One region of the Streptomyces sp. NPDC002057 genome, then DNA from elsewhere that is predicted to be linked to it. Evidence: predicted binding sites of a transcription regulator. Region 1 holds the regulator's gene; the other holds the start of a gene.
What was found. The regulator HspR, encoded in region 1, represses chaperone genes until heat shock. The targets are predictions, from matches to a motif close to TTGAGNNNNNNNNNCTCAA.

Region 1 (7,886 bases):
ACCAGGGTGACCGTGCGCTGGGTGGGGTCGCCGGTGCGGGTGCCGGCGGGCACGGGCTGCCCGAGGCGCACGAACCGGTAGATCTGCACGGTGGCACGGCCGAACAGCGCGACGGCCACCACCGTGATGGCGATCGACACGATGATCGCGGCGAGTTGCATGAGGGGCTCCTCGGGCGGGCCTACTAAGCGGTAACTTATGGAGTCCGTGCTGAGATTACCCGTTCGGGGCCCCGTGCTGTAGCGGCGCTCGCGGTGATCTGTGTCGCTCAGGCAAACCTTGCCGCGCGCCGCCTGCGGACTGCTGGAAGCGTACGCGCCAGGATCGACAGATCCATCCCCAGCCAGTGGTGGTCCACGTAGTGGAGGTCGAGCAGCTCGCGCTCCTCCCACGGCAGGTCCGAGCGTCCGCTGATCTGCCACGGGCCGGTGAGCCCCGGTCGTACGGAGAGCCGGCGGCGCCCCTCGCCCGCGCATTCGCGGTGGGAGGGGGTCAGCGGACACGGCCCGACCAGCGACATCCGGCCCCCGACGACGTGCAGGAGCAGCGGCAGGGCGGCCAGGGGGCTCCTCGTGCGGAAGGTCAGCATCGTGAAGGGTCGCCCCCCGAGTCCGGCCACCGTGCGGCGGCGCAGCACGCCCCGGCCGGGGGTGGCCCCGCCGAGCGCGACCGAGAGGGCGACGGCGGCGAGGAGCGGGGACAGTGCGACCAGGAGGGCGAGCCCGCCCACGACGTCGAACGTGCGCTTGGCCGTCATTCCCCACACCCTTCCGAGCGGCGACCGAGGAGTCGGGACACGGGGATCCGTGGACCCGGGACTTGAGAATCATGGGATATTCGTGGGATATGCCTGCTTTGCCCGGCAAGGGGCAACCGGACTCTCTCACGCGCCACCCCGTCCGGTCCGGGATCGACGCGCGCCCGGCCGTGTATGAGTGAGATAAAGGGCGAAGAGTTGAGCCCCCTCCACTCAGGTCTGTTGACTCATCGAAGGGCGTCGTGCATCCTTGAGTCAGATCCACTCAAGTACGTCAGCTGGAGGAATTGAAATGGCACGTGCGGTCGGCATCGACCTGGGCACGACTAACTCCGTCGTCAGCGTTCTCGAAGGCGGCGAGCCCACCGTCATCACCAACGCCGAGGGCGCCAGGACCACGCCGTCCGTCGTCGCCTTCGCGAAGAACGGCGAGGTGCTCGTCGGCGAGGTGGCGAAGCGTCAGGCCGTCACCAACGTCGACAGGACCATCCGGTCGGTCAAGCGCCACATGGGCACCGACTGGAAGATCGAGATCGACGGCAAGAACTTCAACCCGCAGCAGATGAGCGCCTTCATCCTGCAGAAGCTGAAGCGCGACGCCGAGGCCTACCTGGGCGAGAAGGTCGTCGACGCGGTCATCACCGTCCCGGCGTACTTCAACGACTCCGAGCGCCAGGCCACCAAGGAGGCCGGTGAGATCGCGGGCCTCAACGTCCTGCGCATCGTCAACGAGCCGACCGCCGCCGCCCTGGCGTACGGCCTCGACAAGGACGACCAGACGATCCTCGTCTTCGACCTCGGTGGCGGCACCTTCGACGTGTCCCTCCTGGAGATCGGCGACGGCGTCGTCGAGGTGAAGGCCACCAACGGTGACAACCACCTCGGTGGCGACGACTGGGACCAGCGCGTCGTCGACTACCTGGTGACCCAGTTCCAGAACGGCCACGGTGTCGACCTGGCCAAGGACAAGATGGCCCTCCAGCGCCTCCGCGAGGCCGCCGAGAAGGCCAAGATCGAGCTGTCCTCCTCCACGGAGACCTCGATCAACCTGCCGTACATCACGGCCTCCGCCGAGGGCCCGCTGCACCTGGACGAGAAGCTCACGCGCGCCCAGTTCCAGCAGCTGACCTCGGACCTGCTCGACCGCTGCAAGGTGCCGTTCCACAACGTCATCAAGGACGCGGGCATCAACCTCTCCGAGATCGACCACGTCGTTCTCGTCGGTGGTTCGACCCGTATGCCGGCCGTCGCCGAGCTCGTCAAGGAGCTGACCGGCGGTCAGGACGCCAACAAGGGCGTCAACCCGGACGAGGTCGTCGCCATCGGCGCCGCCCTGCAGGCCGGTGTGCTCAAGGGTGAGGTCAAGGACGTCCTGCTCCTCGACGTGACCCCGCTGTCCCTCGGTATCGAGACCAAGGGCGGCATCATGACCAAGCTCATCGAGCGCAACACCACGATCCCGACCAAGCGGTCCGAGATCTTCACGACGGCCGAGGACAACCAGCCGTCCGTGCAGATCCAGGTCTACCAGGGCGAGCGCGAGATCGCGGCGTACAACAAGAAGCTCGGCATGTTCGAGCTGACCGGTCTGCCGCCGGCCCCGCGTGGCGTCCCGCAGATCGAGGTCGCCTTCGACATCGACGCCAACGGCATCATGCACGTGACCGCGAAGGACCTGGGCACGGGCAAGGAGCAGAAGATGACCGTCACCGGCGGCTCCTCGCTGCCGAAGGACGAGGTCGACCGGATGCGCCAGGAGGCCGAGCAGTACGCGGACGAGGACCACCGTCGCCGCGAGGCCGCCGAGTCCCGCAACCAGGGCGAGCAGCTCGTCTACCAGACGGAGAAGTTCCTCAAGGACAACGAGGACAAGGTCCCCGGCGACGTCAAGGACGAGGTCGAGGCCGCGCTCGTCGAGCTGAAGGAGAAGCTCAAGGGCGAGGACACCGCCGAGATCCGCACCGCCACCGAGAAGGTCGCGGCCGTCTCCCAGAAGCTCGGCCAGGCGCTGTACGCCGACGCCCAGGGCGCCCAGGCCGCCGGCGGTGCCGAGGGTGGCGCGCAGGCCAAGGCGGATGACGACGTCGTAGACGCCGAGATCATCGACGACGAGCCCCAGAAGGGCGGCGCTGCCTGATGTCGGAGGAGACCCCGGGCTTCGAGGAGAAGCCCGACGTCCCCGCCGACGGCCCGCCCGAGGAGCCCGATACCGCCGCTGCCGCCGCCCCCGCCGACAAGGCGGAGGGGGCGGCCCCGGCCGGGGACGCTACGGACGTAGCCCTGCTGGCGCAGCTGGACCAGACCCGTACGGCGCTCGACGAGCGCACCGCGGATCTCCAGCGGCTCCAGGCCGAGTACCAGAACTACCGCCGCCGCGTGGAGCGGGACCGGATCACGGTCAAGGAGATCGCCGTCGCGAGCCTCCTGTCCGACCTGCTTCCGGTGCTCGACGACGTCGGCCGGGCCCGGGACCACGGAGAGCTCGTGGGCGGGTTCAAGTCGGTGGCCGAATCGCTGGAGACCGTCGTCGCCAAGATGGGTCTGCAGCAGTTCGGCAAGGAGGGCGAGCCCTTCGACCCGACGATCCACGAGGCCCTGATGCACTCGTACGCGCCGGACGTCACCGAGACGACCTGCGTGGCGATCCTGCAGCCGGGGTACCGGATCGGCGAGCGGACCATCCGGCCCGCCCGCGTGGCCGTCGCCGAGCCCCAGCCGGGCGCGACCCCGGCCAAGGACGAGAGCAAGGCCTCCGACGAGGAGAGCGGTGCCCCCGAAGAGGGGTGACGCGCCGATCCTCGGAGCGGTGGTGACCGCCGGACCCCCGGCGGTCACCGGAGCAGTGACGAACACCGGAGCGGTCCGGAAGGAGGGACGTCGATGAGCACGAAGGACTTCGTCGAGAAGGACTACTACAAGGTTCTCGGCGTCCCCAAGGACGCCACCGACGCCGAGATCAAGAAGGCGTACCGGAAGCTCGCCCGCGAGAACCACCCGGACGCCAACAAGGGCGACACCAAGGCCGAGGAGCGCTTCAAGGAGATCTCCGAGGCCAACGACATCCTCGGCGACCCCAAGAAGCGCAAGGAGTACGACGAGGCCCGCGCCCTCTTCGGGAACGGCGGCTTCCGGGCCGGCGGACCCGGGGCCGGCGGCTCGTTCAACTTCGACCTGGGCGACCTCTTCGGAGGCGGCGCCCAGGGCGGCGCGGGCGGCGGTTTCGGTGGCGGCGGTGGCGGTATCGGGGACGTCTTCGGCGGCCTGTTCAACCGCGGCGCCGGCGCGGGCACCCGCACCCAGCCGCGGCGCGGCCAGGACATCGAGTCCGAGGTGACGCTCAGCTTCACCGAGGCCATCGAGGGAGCGACCGTACCGCTGCGGATGTCCAGCCAGCAGCCGTGCACGGCCTGTTCGGGCACCGGCGACAAGAACGGCACCCCCCGGGTCTGCCCGACCTGCGTCGGCACCGGACAGGTCTCGCGCGGCAGCGGCGGCGGCTTCTCGCTCACCGACCCCTGCGTGGACTGCAAGGGCCGCGGCCTCATCGCCGAGAACCCCTGCGAGGTCTGCAAGGGCAGCGGTCGTGCCAAGTCCTCCCGCACCATGCAGGTCCGCATCCCGGCCGGCGTGAGCGACAACCAGAAGATCCGGCTGCGCGGCAAGGGAGCGCCGGGCGAGCGCGGCGGGCAGAACGGCGACCTGTACGTCGTCGTGCACGTCGACGCCCACCCGGTCTTCGGCCGCAAGGACGACAACCTCACCGTCACCGTGCCGGTCTCCTTCACGGAGGCGGCGCTCGGCGGCGAGGTCAAGGTCCCGACCCTGGGCGGCCCCGCGGTCACCCTGAAGCTGCCCGCGGGCACCCCGAACGGCCGGACCATGCGCGCCCGGGGCAAGGGCGCGGTCCGCAAGGACGGCAGCCGCGGCGACCTCCTCGTGACGGTCGAGATCGCGGTGCCGAAGGAGCTGGACGACAAGGCACGTGATGCCCTGGAGACCTACCGCGAGGCGACCGCCTCCGAGGACCCCCGGGCGGAGCTGTTCCAGGCCGCGAAGGGAGCGTGACCCGGTGGACGGGCGCCGACGCAATCCGTACGAACTGACCGACGAGTCGCCGGTGTACGTCATCTCGGTGGCCGCCCAGCTCTCCGGTCTCCACCCGCAGACCCTGCGGCAGTACGACCGTCTCGGTCTGGTCTCCCCGGACCGCACGGCGGGCCGCGGCCGGCGGTACTCGGCCCGTGACATCGAGCTGCTCCGTCAGGTGCAGCAGCTGTCGCAGGACGAGGGCATCAACCTGGCCGGGATCAAGCGCATCATCGAACTGGAGAACCAGGTCGCGGCGTTGCAGAGCCGGATCGCGGAGCTGTCGGCGGCCGTCGACGGCGCGGCGGCGGCGATGCGGCAGCGCGAGGCCCAGGTGCACGCCTCGTACCGGCGCGACCTGGTGCCGTACCAGGACGTGCAGCAGGCGAGCGCGCTGGTGGTCTGGCGCCCCAAGCGCGGCGAGTAGGACAGAGAAGCGACGAGGCCCCTTCCACGGCTGTGGAAGGGGCCTCGCGCGTGTCCCGAGCGCGCCCGGCCACGGGATCGCGCGTGTCCCGTGCGTCCCCCTACGGGATCGCGCGTGTCCCGTGCGTCCCCCGCTACGGGATGAGTTCGGCCACGATGTCGCCGAGGGTCTCCCACCAGGGGGCCGCGCCGGTGCCGAACGCGGCGGCCAGGGCGGTGCCGACGGCCCGGTCGAGCGGGGTGGGGTCGACGGCCGGGTCCCAGTCGGCGTCCACCGTGCCGTCCCCCGAGGACTCCAGGGTGCCGAGCGTCCGCCCGTCGCGGGTGAACCGGCTGTCCACGTGGGTGCAGGGGGCGAGGCGGTAGCGGATCCCGTCGACGCGGACGTCCACCCGGTAGGAGCGCCGCAGCAGCCGGCCCCGCGCGGGCTTGAGCCGGGCGGGCTCCCCGTCGACGCCGAGGGCGAGCAGGGCGGGCTTGCGGGTCCCGATGGGGGTGTGGGTGTTCGGGGTGGTTCCGGGGGCCCGTACGAGCTCCACGGTGGGGAGCCCGTGCCCGGAGACCCGAAGGGTCCCGGCGGGCCCGTCGAGGTCGATCTGTATGTACACGGTGGTCGGTAGTCCCGTTCGACGCTGGTCAGTTGTCCTGATCGAGGATGCCCGACTGGGCGATCAGATAGCCGAGCTGGGCCCGGCTGCCGCTGCCGAGGGTGGCGGCGAGCTTGGCGATGTGGGCGCGGCAGGTGCGGACGTTCATCCCGAGGCGCCGGGCGATGGCCTCGTCGACGTGGCCCTCGACGAGGAGTTTGGCGATGGAGCGCTGGACGCCGCCGATGCCGTCCACGGACGGGCTGTAGGGGATCTCCTCCTCCCAGGGCACCCCGTGCAGCCAGAACTGGTCGAAGACGCCGACGAGGTACTGGACGAGGCCCTCGTGGCGCAGTTCGAGGGCGACCTGGCGGTCGCTGCGGGCGGGCACGAAGGCGACCTTGCGGTCGACGATGATCAGCCGGTCGACGATCTCTTCCAGGGTGCGCAGTTCCAGCCCGTAGGGGGCGACGCGCTCGACGTAGGCGAGGGTGGCCGGATGGTGGCGGGCGGTGTGCTGGTAGAGCGTGCGCATCCGGACACCTCGGTCGAGGAGCGGCTCCATGCGACGCAGGGCGGCTTCGAGGGTCTCGGGGCGGCGGCCGCTGCCGGGCTGGATGGTGAGGAGCTCCACGGTGCACTCGTTGATGACGCGGTCCAGCGTGGCGTTGATGACGCTGAGGCCTTCGAGGACGGTGATCGCCTGGGTGGCCGAGGGGTCCTGGGTGTGGATGGCGAGGAACGGCTCGAACGCGTCGGCCAGGGCGATGGCGTGCTGGCGCCGGGCCTGTATCTCCTGCTCGATGGGGTGGATGAGCTGGTTGAGCGCGATCGACGGCGGGATCGGATGGAGCCACTGGCTGTCGTCCGGATCCGGGTGCAGCAGGGACAGTTCCTTCAGGCAGGGGGCGGCCTCGGCCTCGGAACGGGCGATTCGACCCGTGCGGAGGGCGTTCGCGTACAGCTCCTTGCCCACGTCGCATAGTTCACCGTGACTGTGGTTATGGCCTGACACGTCACATTCGAGCCTCATTTGCACCCCCCTCAGGGTCATGAATTACAGGAACATGATGCCCGGCTTGGCTGGTGGAAAGGAGCGGGAGTGAGCCATCGTCTAAGACGCGGGGGGGAGGTAGTGATCAAAAGAGGTGGAGATCGGCCATGACCAGGATGGTTCGTGCACTTAGCGCCATAGCCGTTGCGGCGGCTGCTCTCGGTGTGCTCGCACTCGACGGCGAGCCCTCGTGGGAGAGTCACCCGGCGCACTCGGTGGTGGCGGGGCCGGACGAGCCCTCGTGGGAGACCGCTCCGGGACGTGACGTGCTCGCCCGTCCCGAGCCCTCGTGGGAGGTCGCCCCCGTCCGGAGCGAGCCCTCGTGGGAGACCGCTCCGGGGCGTGACGTGCTCGCCGGCCCCGGGGAGCCGTCCTGGGAGTTCGCCACCAAGGGTGCGGGAGCGTGAGCGTCCCGCCAGATGACCGCCGGTTCCGCCGGGAGATGGCTTCGGCCTATCGATCCGGCTGGCACTTCGTCGACCTCGCGACCGCCATCCCCCACCGTGGCGACGCGTTGAAGGTGACCCTCTTCGGAGAGCCCATCGTCGTGGCACGGGAGCAGGACGAGGACGTCCGCGCCTACCGCTGCCTGCGCCGCCCCCGGGGCGCACCACAGCCGATCCGCTGTGCCATCCGGTACGGCATGATCTTCGTCAACCTCGACCAGCGGGACCACCAGCTGATCGAGCCCGAGACCATCACCGCCACCCCCCGCAGTGCCTGAGCGATTCCCCCGTCGTTGTAGATCGCTCCGGCACTTCCCCCACACAGCGGCGCCATCGCGGACCTGAAACGCGATGGCGCCGCTGTGCTGCCCGGACTCTCCCGCACGCGGGGGTCCGGGCTTTCCCGTACGCGGGTGCTCCGGGTCCTCCCGTACGCGGGTGCTCCGGGTCCTCCCGTACGCGGGGGCCCGGGCTTTCCCGTACGGGGTCAGGCGCGGCCCATCGCCCGGGTGAGGGCGATCTCGATGACG
Region 2 (7,886 bases), on a different contig from region 1:
CCCCTCAGGCAACCGTGGTGCTCGCCCGCTGGGGCGACACCTCGGTCGAACACCTCGTCCTCTCCGACTCCGTCCTCCTCCTGGAGTCGCCGGAGGGGGCGGTGCGGGCCGTGCTCGACGACCGGCTCGACCGGGTACCGGACGAGATCCTGCGCTCCCTCGCGGCGACGGACCGGCTGCGGAACCGGGAGGGCGGCTTCTTCACGGCGGCGGCCGACCCGGCGGTGGCGGAGCGGGCGGTGACGGGGACGAGCCCGCGCGCGGAGGTGCGGTCCCTGGCCGCGCTGACGGACGGGGCGAGCCGCTGGGTGGAGCTGTTCGCCGAGGGCGACTGGGCGGAGTGCCACGGCGTCCTGCGCAAGGAGGGCGCGCTCGGTCTGCTCCAGCGGGTACGGACCCTGGAGGCGGCGGACGAGAGGGCGGGCGGGATACGCCGCTGGAAGCTGCACGACGACGCGACGGCCGCGTTCCTGGAGCTCGGCCCGGTCAGCCTTCCGCGCGCACGTTGAAGTGGTTCAGGAGGCGGGCGAGTTCGGCGACCTCGGCGCGGTCCCAGTCGGCGAGCTTGCGGACGTAGCGCTCGCGCCGGGCGTCGCGGACGCGCCGGAAGCGGTTCCGCCCCTCCTCGGTGAGACGGACGAGCGAGGCGCGGCCGTCGGCGGGGTCGGGGTCGCGGGCGACGAGCCCGAGGTCCTCCAGGGCGCGCAGCTGCCGGCTCATGGTGGCCTTGCCGACCCCGAAGTATCCGGCGAGTTCGGTGGCCCGCTGGGGGCCGGCGTCGTCGAGCCGGACGAAGAGGCCGTAGGCGGCGGGCTCCAGCTCGGGGTGGACCTCGCGGGCCATCTCGCCGGACTGGGCGCGGGCGCGGCGCAGGAAGACCGCCAGTTCGCGTTCGAGCGCGAGGAACTCCCGGTCGACCGCGACGGGCGGGGCGGCCCGGCCCGTACCGCTCGCGGACGGGGTGTCCCCGCGCCCGCTTCCCGTACCGCTCGCGGACGGGGTGTCCCCGCGCCCGCTTCCCGTACCGCTCACGGACGGGGTGTCCCGGTGTTCGCTTCCCGTACCGCTTCCGTGCACGTCAGCACCTCTCAGGAGTTCTCTCACGGCCCGCCGACGGCTTTCCGGCCGTTGAAAGTTTCTTCCGGCCGAGGCCATCGCCGCAGCTCCTTCAGAGTTTCGCAGGAGTAGACCAACGGCGGCGTCCGGGCCCCCTTCCGCCGGCCGGGTCTACGTGCGTAGCGTCGTCCCCGGCGTCATCGCTGACATGTCCACACCAGGCCTGTCGACATCGCTCCCCCACCGATCCTTTCGGAGGCACGCAATGCGTGTGCACAGATCCGGAACGACCCTCGCCGGTGCCGCGCTCGCGGCCCTGGCCCTCCTCCTCCCCCTCGCCGGATCCGCCGGTGCCGCCCAGGACCCGGGCGTCCGGCAGGTTCCCGCGCGGGGCTCCGCCAGCATGGGCATGGGCGTCCTCGCCCACGACGGGCGCGACGGCGCACCCGGCGGCGGCTCCGGCCGGGCCGCGCAGACGGAAGGCGTGGACGTCTCCAGCCACCAGGGGAACGTCGCCTGGGCCACGCTGTGGAACAGCGGCGTCAGGTGGGCCTACGTGAAGGCGACGGAGGGCACGTACTACAAGAACACCTCCTTCGCCCAGCAGTACAACGGCTCGTACAACGTGGGCATGATCCGGGGCACGTACCACTTCGCCACCCCGGACACGACGACCGGCGCGGCCCAGGCGGACTACTTCGTCAACAACGGCGGCGGCTGGTCGCCGGACGGGCGGACCCTGCCGGGGGTGCTGGACATCGAGTGGAACCCGTACGGCGCGACCTGCTACGGCAAGACCCAGGCCGGGATGGTGACCTGGATCCGCGACTTCCTGAACCGGTACAAGGCCCGGACCGGCCGGGACGCCGTCATCTACACGGCGACCAGCTGGTGGACCCAGTGCACCGGCAACTACGCCGGCTTCGCCGCGACCAACCCGCTGTGGGTCGCGCGGTACGCCGCCACCGTGGGCGAACTCCCGGCCGGCTGGCAGTACTACACGATGTGGCAGTACACGTCCTCCGGTCCCACGGTCGGCGACCACAACCACTTCAACGGCGATCTCTCGCGGGTGCAGGCGCTCGCGAACGGCTGACGCGCGTCTCACGAAGCGGCCCCCGGGTGTGCGGCACCCCGGGGGCCGCTTCGGCTTTTCCGGCCGACCCCCTTGCCTATTGGTATGGACCAATGCGACGCTCTACGCCGATCGCCCGGTATTCAACTTCCCGGCGCTCAGCGCGCGTTGCTCGTTCCGTCCTCCCCCACGCACGAGAGAGAGCCCCCGCATGCAGTCCTCCCGCCGTACCGCCACCGGCGTGGCCGCCCTGTCCGCCGCCGCCGCACTCGTCAGCCTCACCCCCACCACCGCGAGCGCCCACGGTGCCGTCTTCAACCCCGTCAGCCGGGTGGCCGCCTGTTACGCCGAGGGCCCCGAGACGCCCAGGTCACAGGTGTGCAAGGACCTCGTCGCCGACTCCGGCACCCAGCCGCTCTACGACTGGAACGAGGTCAACATCGCCAACGCCGCGGGCCGGCACCAGGCGGTCATCCCGGACGGCAAGCTCTGCTCGGCGAACCGCGAGAAGTACCGGGCCCTCGACTGGGCGCGCACCGACTGGCCGGCGACCGCCGTCGCCGCCGGCTCCTTCGACTTCAAGGTCCGGGTGACCGCCGCCCACGCCGGCACCATGACCGTCTACATCACCAAGCCGGGCTTCGACCCCACGCAGCCCCTCAAGTGGTCGGACCTGGACGCGACCCCCGTCGCCGTCCACAACACCTCCCGCACCGCCACCGACGGCTTCTACAACTTCACGGGCACCCTCCCCGCCCGCACCGGCCGCCACATCGTCTACAAGGTGTGGCAGCGCAACGACAGCCCCGAGGCCTTCTACAGCTGCTCGGACGTCACCTTCGGCGCCGCGGCCGCGCCCGCGCAGGCCAAGGCCCCGACCGAGGCGAAGATCGCTGCGGGCGCGTCCCTGTCCACCGTGAGCCACGCGGGCCACGGCGGCGACGAGCAGGCGCCGGCCCTCTCGGCCGAGACCACGACGACCCCCTCCTCGCCGCTCCCCCTCGCCCTGGCGGGCGCGGGCGGCCTCGCCGTCTTCGCGGCGGGCAGCCTCCTCCTGGGCCGCCGCCGGAACACGTCCGCCTCCTAGGAGCCGGATCTCCCGAGCGGGAAGAGGGCGGTGAGCCGGGGCAGCGCCAACCCCTCCGGTCGAGCCCCCTGGGGTTCGCCGTCCTCTTCCCAACCCCGGCCGTCGGCGAGCTCGTCCGCGAGCTCCTCGGCCAGCTCCTCGACGGCGTCGAGGAACTCCTCGCCGTCGTCGTCCTCCTGGCCGGTCAGCTCGTCGTACGCGTCCTGCGCCACATAGTCGAGCTCCTCCCACTCGGGCCACTCGTCGTCGTCCCACTCGTCCTGGTGGCGCCCCACGAGGCCCCGCACCTCGGGCACGTCGGCCAGCGCGTCCGGGTCGGCGACGACCGACTCGTACACCTTCCGCCCCTGGCCCACCAGCCAGAGCGTGAAGTAGTCGAAGCCGTCGTCGGTGCAGCCACCGCCCTCGATCCGGTTCGCCGCCCGCCACAGCGCGTGCGTCGCCGCGGCCTCGCCCGCGTCCTCGAGGCGCACCTGGAACTCCACGCTCTCCGCGGCAGGTCGGCGGAGCAACTCCGTCCGCAGCCACTCCAGCCGCTCGTCCCGGTCACCGGGGCGGCGGCTCAACTCGTCGATGAGAGCCCAGAAGGCGTCTTCGTTCATGCGTACGAGCATGACACCCCTCGCTGACATCCAGGTGACGAATTTCCCCCGGTGCGCCCCTGCTCCCGCCGGACACGGCGGAGCGGGGTGCCCCCGTCCGAGGACACCCCGCTCACCACGGGCCCGTTACGCCGCCACGCCCACCGGCACCGCCGCCGGGGCCAGCGCGATCTCCAGCACCTGACGGACGTCCGTCACCGGGTGGACCTCCAGCTTCTCCAGGATCTCGGCCGGGACGTCGTCCAGGTCGGCCTCGTTCCGCTTGGGGATCACGACCGTCGTGATGCCCGCCCGGTGCGCGGCGAGCAGCTTCTGCTTGACGCCGCCGATCGGGAGGACCCGGCCGGTGAGGGAGACCTCGCCGGTCATGGCCACGTCCGTGCGGACGAGCCGGCCGCTCAGCAGCGAGGCCAGTGCGGTCGTCATGGTGACGCCCGCGCTCGGGCCGTCCTTGGGGACGGCGCCCGCCGGGAAGTGGATGTGCACGCCGCGGTCCTTCAGACCGGTGACGGGCAGCTCCAGTTCCGCGCCGTGCGAGCGGAGGAAGGAGAGCGCGATCTGCGCCGACTCCTTCATCACGTCGCCCAGCTGACCGGTGAGGGTCAGGCCGGAGGCACCGGTCTCCGGATCGGACAGGGACGCCTCCACGAAGAGGACGTCACCGCCCGCGCCGGTCACCGCGAGCCCGGTGGCGACGCCGGGCACGGCGGTCCGGCGCTCCGCCGGGTCCTGGGCGGACTCCGGTACGTGGTGCGGCCGTCCGATGAGCCCCCGCAGGTCGTCCGGGCCGACCGTGAAGGGCAGCGCGCGGTCGCCGAGTTCGTGCTCGGCCGCGATCTTGCGGAGCAGCCGGGAGAGGGCGCGCTCCAGGGTGCGGACGCCCGCCTCGCGGGTGTACTCACCGGCCAGCCTGCGCAGGCTCGCGTCCTCCAGGACGACCTCGCCGGGCTCCAGGCCCGCGCGCTCCAGCTGCCGGGGCAGCAGGTGGTCGCGGGCGATGACGACCTTCTCGTCCTCCGTGTAGCCGTCGAGCCTGACCAGCTCCATACGGTCGAGGAGAGCCTCGGGGATGGCTTCGAGGACGTTGGCCGTGGCCAGGAAGACGACGTCGGAGAGGTCGAGTTCGACCTCCAGGTAGTGGTCGCGGAAGGTGTGGTTCTGCGCCGGGTCGAGGACTTCGAGGAGGGCCGCCGCGGGGTCGCCGCGGAAGTCGGAGCCGACCTTGTCGATCTCGTCGAGCAGGACCACCGGGTTCATGGACCCGGCCTCCTTGATGGCGCGGACGATCCGGCCGGGGAGGGCGCCGACGTAGGTCCTGCGGTGGCCGCGGATCTCCGCCTCGTCCCGTACGCCGCCGAGGGCGACCCGCACGAACTCGCGTCCCATCGCGTGCGCGACGGACTCGCCGAGGGAGGTCTTGCCGACGCCGGGCGGGCCGACGAGGGCGAGTACGGCTCCGCCGCGGCGGCCGCCGACGACGCCGAGGCCGCGCTCGGCGCGCCTCTTGCGCACGGCCAGGTACTCGGTGATGCGCTCCTTCACGTCGTCCAGGCCCGCGTGCTCGGCGTCGAGGACGGCGCGGGCGCCCCTGATGTCGTACCGGTCCTCGGTCCGCTCGTTCCACGGCAGTTCGAGGACGGTGTCCAGCCAGGTGCGGATCCAGGAGCCCTCGGGGGACTGGTCGCTGGACCGCTCCAGCTTCTCGACCTCCTTGAGGGCGGCCTCGCGGACCTTCTCGGGCAGGTCGGCGGCCTCCACGCGGGCGCGGTAGTCGTCGGACTCGTCGGCCGCGTCCTTGGACTCGCCGTTGAGGTCGCGGAGCTCCTTGCGGACGGCTTCGAGCTGGCGGCGGAGCAGGAACTCGCGCTGCTGCTTGTCGACGCCCTCCTGGACGTCCTTGGCGATGGTCTCGGCGACGTCCTGCTCGGCGAGGTGCTCGCGGAGCTGGGCGGTGGCGAGCCTGAGACGGGCGACCGGGTCGGCGGTCTCCAGGAGCGCGACCTTCTGCTCGACGGTGAGGAAGGGCGAGTAGCCGGAGTTGTCGGCGAGGGCGCCGACGCCGTCGATCTGCTGGACGCGGTCGACGACCTGCCAGGCACCGCGCTTCTTGAGCCAGCTGGTGGCCAGCGCCTTGTACTCCTTGATCAGGTCGGTGACCTGGCCGGGGAGCGGGTCGGGCAGGGTCTCCTCGACGGTGCCGCCCTCGACCCAGAGGGCCGCGCCGGGCCCGGTCGTACCGGCGCCGATGCGCACGCGGCCGATGCCGCGGATCAGGGCCCCGGGGTCGCCGTCGGACAGCCGTCCGACCTGCTCGACGGTGCCGAGGACGCCGGTTCCGGCGTAGGTCCCGTCGACGCGGGGCACGAGCAGCACCCGCGGCTTTCCGGCGCCGGGCCGCGCGGCGGCCTGGGCCGCCTCCACGGCGGCGCGCACCTCGTTGTCGGACAGGTCGAGCGGCACCACCATGCCGGGCAGCACGACCTCGTCGTCGAGCGGCAGCACGGGCAGAGTGAGCGGCACGGACGGCTTGGAGTCAGAAGCCATGATCTCCCCTTCGGCAGTCAAGTTGAGCTATGTGGACTCAATGCATGTGAGCCCGAGGATGTTCCCGACCACCCGTTCGCTCTGAGCGATCACTCTCCCGTCGACCCCGCCCGAACAGATGTAATGACCCTATGGATATCTCGTCTATTACATCGGCGTGGGTGGCGGGCTGGACCCTCTCCCGGGGGACCCCGGCGGCCGTCGCCGAGCCCTGGGGGTACCGGATCGACGTCGGTCTCCCCCGGCACGTCGTGCGGCATGTCCTGCCCGCCCCCGACGCGGACTCCGTCGGCGCGCTCTGCGCCCGCCTCACCGCCCCGTACAGCTGGCTCAAGATCATGGCGGGCCCCGAGGACGCGGCCGCGTGGATCACCGACGGGTGGACCGTCCCCGACGACCCCGGCTTCATGATGGTCAAGCCGCTCGACCCCGGCGCCCGGCCCGTGCCGCCGGAGGGGTACGCCCGGACCACCGAGGTCAGGGACGGTGTGGTCCGGGTCCGGATCCTCGCCCCCGACGGCACCCTGGCCGCGCGCGGCCAGATCGCGCCCACCGGCTCGACCGCCGTCGCCGACCAGATCGAGACCGACCCCGCGCACCGGCGGCGCGGGCTCGGCGCCAACGTCATGCGCACCCTGGAGGCCGCCGCCGCCCAGGCGGGCGCCGGGACCGGGGTGCTCGCCGCGACCACGGACGGGCTCGCGCTGTACGACGCGCTGGGCTGGCGGTACCGGGGGCCGCTCACCGGAATCGTCCGGGACGGCGCCTGACGTACGGCCCCGGGTCCGGCCTCCCCGAGGGAACCCGGCCGTCCGGCTGCGCGCCGGGCCCGTCACCCGGCATGCTCGGTCCATGGTGCGAGGCGTACGGCGGACGTGGTGCGGGGCCCTGCTGCTGGCGGGCGCCCTGGTCGGCGGCGTGAGCGGCTGCGGGCCGGGCGGCGGGCCCGCGCCGGGCGCCACCGGCCCCACCGCCACCGCACCCGGCGCCACCACCGCCCCGGGCACCGCCACCGCCACGCCGGGAACCCCGGGAACCCCGGGAACTCCAGGCACCCCGAGCACCCCGGGCACCCCGTCGGCCGACCCGCAGCCGGGTGAGGTCCTCGTCGAGGTGGTCGTCAGCGGTGGCCTCGCCGGCGTCCGCAACCGGCTCGTCGTCCGCTACGACGGCGGCTGGACCAGCCGCTCCGGAACCGAGCCGCCCCGCACCGGTCGGCAGACCCCCGCCGAGGCCGCCGAGCTCCGGGCCGCCCTGGAGGACCCCGCGTACGCCCGGGTCCCCGAGCGGCCCACCGGCGGACCGGTCGCCGACGGCTTCCAGTACGCCGTGACGTACCGCCACCGCCTCGTCGTCGCGGGCGACGGGGAACGCCCTCCCGCCCTCCGGCGGGTCTTCGCCGCCCTCCCGGAGGGCGGCCCGCCGACGAGCCCCTGAGCGGAGGGACACGCACCCGGGCCGGGCACGCGATCCCGTGGCCGGAACCGGCACACGCGGGCCGTCCCGTGCACGGAGCAGAGAC

Region 2: lon (endopeptidase La) is a predicted target of HspR. The motif match lies at 6,387-6,405, and genes of this name have one in related genera.

Annotation. Positions count from the first base shown of each region.
Region 1 is NZ_JBEOXR010000001.1:301,007-308,892, forward strand. It holds gene ABT129_RS01390 ((Fe-S)-binding protein) at 1-161, opposite strand, end outside; gene ABT129_RS01395 (sugar transferase) at 269-757, opposite strand; gene dnaK (molecular chaperone DnaK) at 1,050-2,894, shown strand; gene grpE (nucleotide exchange factor GrpE) at 2,894-3,544, shown strand; gene dnaJ (molecular chaperone DnaJ) at 3,638-4,822, shown strand; gene ABT129_RS01415 (heat shock protein transcriptional repressor HspR) at 4,827-5,270, shown strand; gene ABT129_RS01420 (hypothetical protein) at 5,404-5,877, opposite strand; gene ABT129_RS01425 (helix-turn-helix transcriptional regulator) at 5,906-6,910, opposite strand; gene ABT129_RS01430 (hypothetical protein) at 7,075-7,317, shown strand; gene ABT129_RS01435 (Rieske (2Fe-2S) protein) at 7,314-7,634, shown strand; gene ABT129_RS01440 (pyridoxamine 5'-phosphate oxidase family protein) at 7,844-7,886, opposite strand, start outside.
Region 2 is NZ_JBEOXR010000002.1:107,847-115,732, reverse strand. It holds gene ABT129_RS02360 (hypothetical protein) at 1-509, shown strand, start outside; gene ABT129_RS02355 (MarR family winged helix-turn-helix transcriptional regulator) at 487-1,092, opposite strand; gene ABT129_RS02350 (lysozyme) at 1,322-2,152, shown strand; gene ABT129_RS02345 (lytic polysaccharide monooxygenase auxiliary activity family 9 protein) at 2,343-3,218, shown strand; gene ABT129_RS02340 (DUF4240 domain-containing protein) at 3,215-3,820, opposite strand; gene lon (endopeptidase La) at 3,947-6,364, opposite strand; gene ABT129_RS02330 (GNAT family N-acetyltransferase) at 6,496-7,134, shown strand; gene ABT129_RS02325 (hypothetical protein) at 7,217-7,801, shown strand.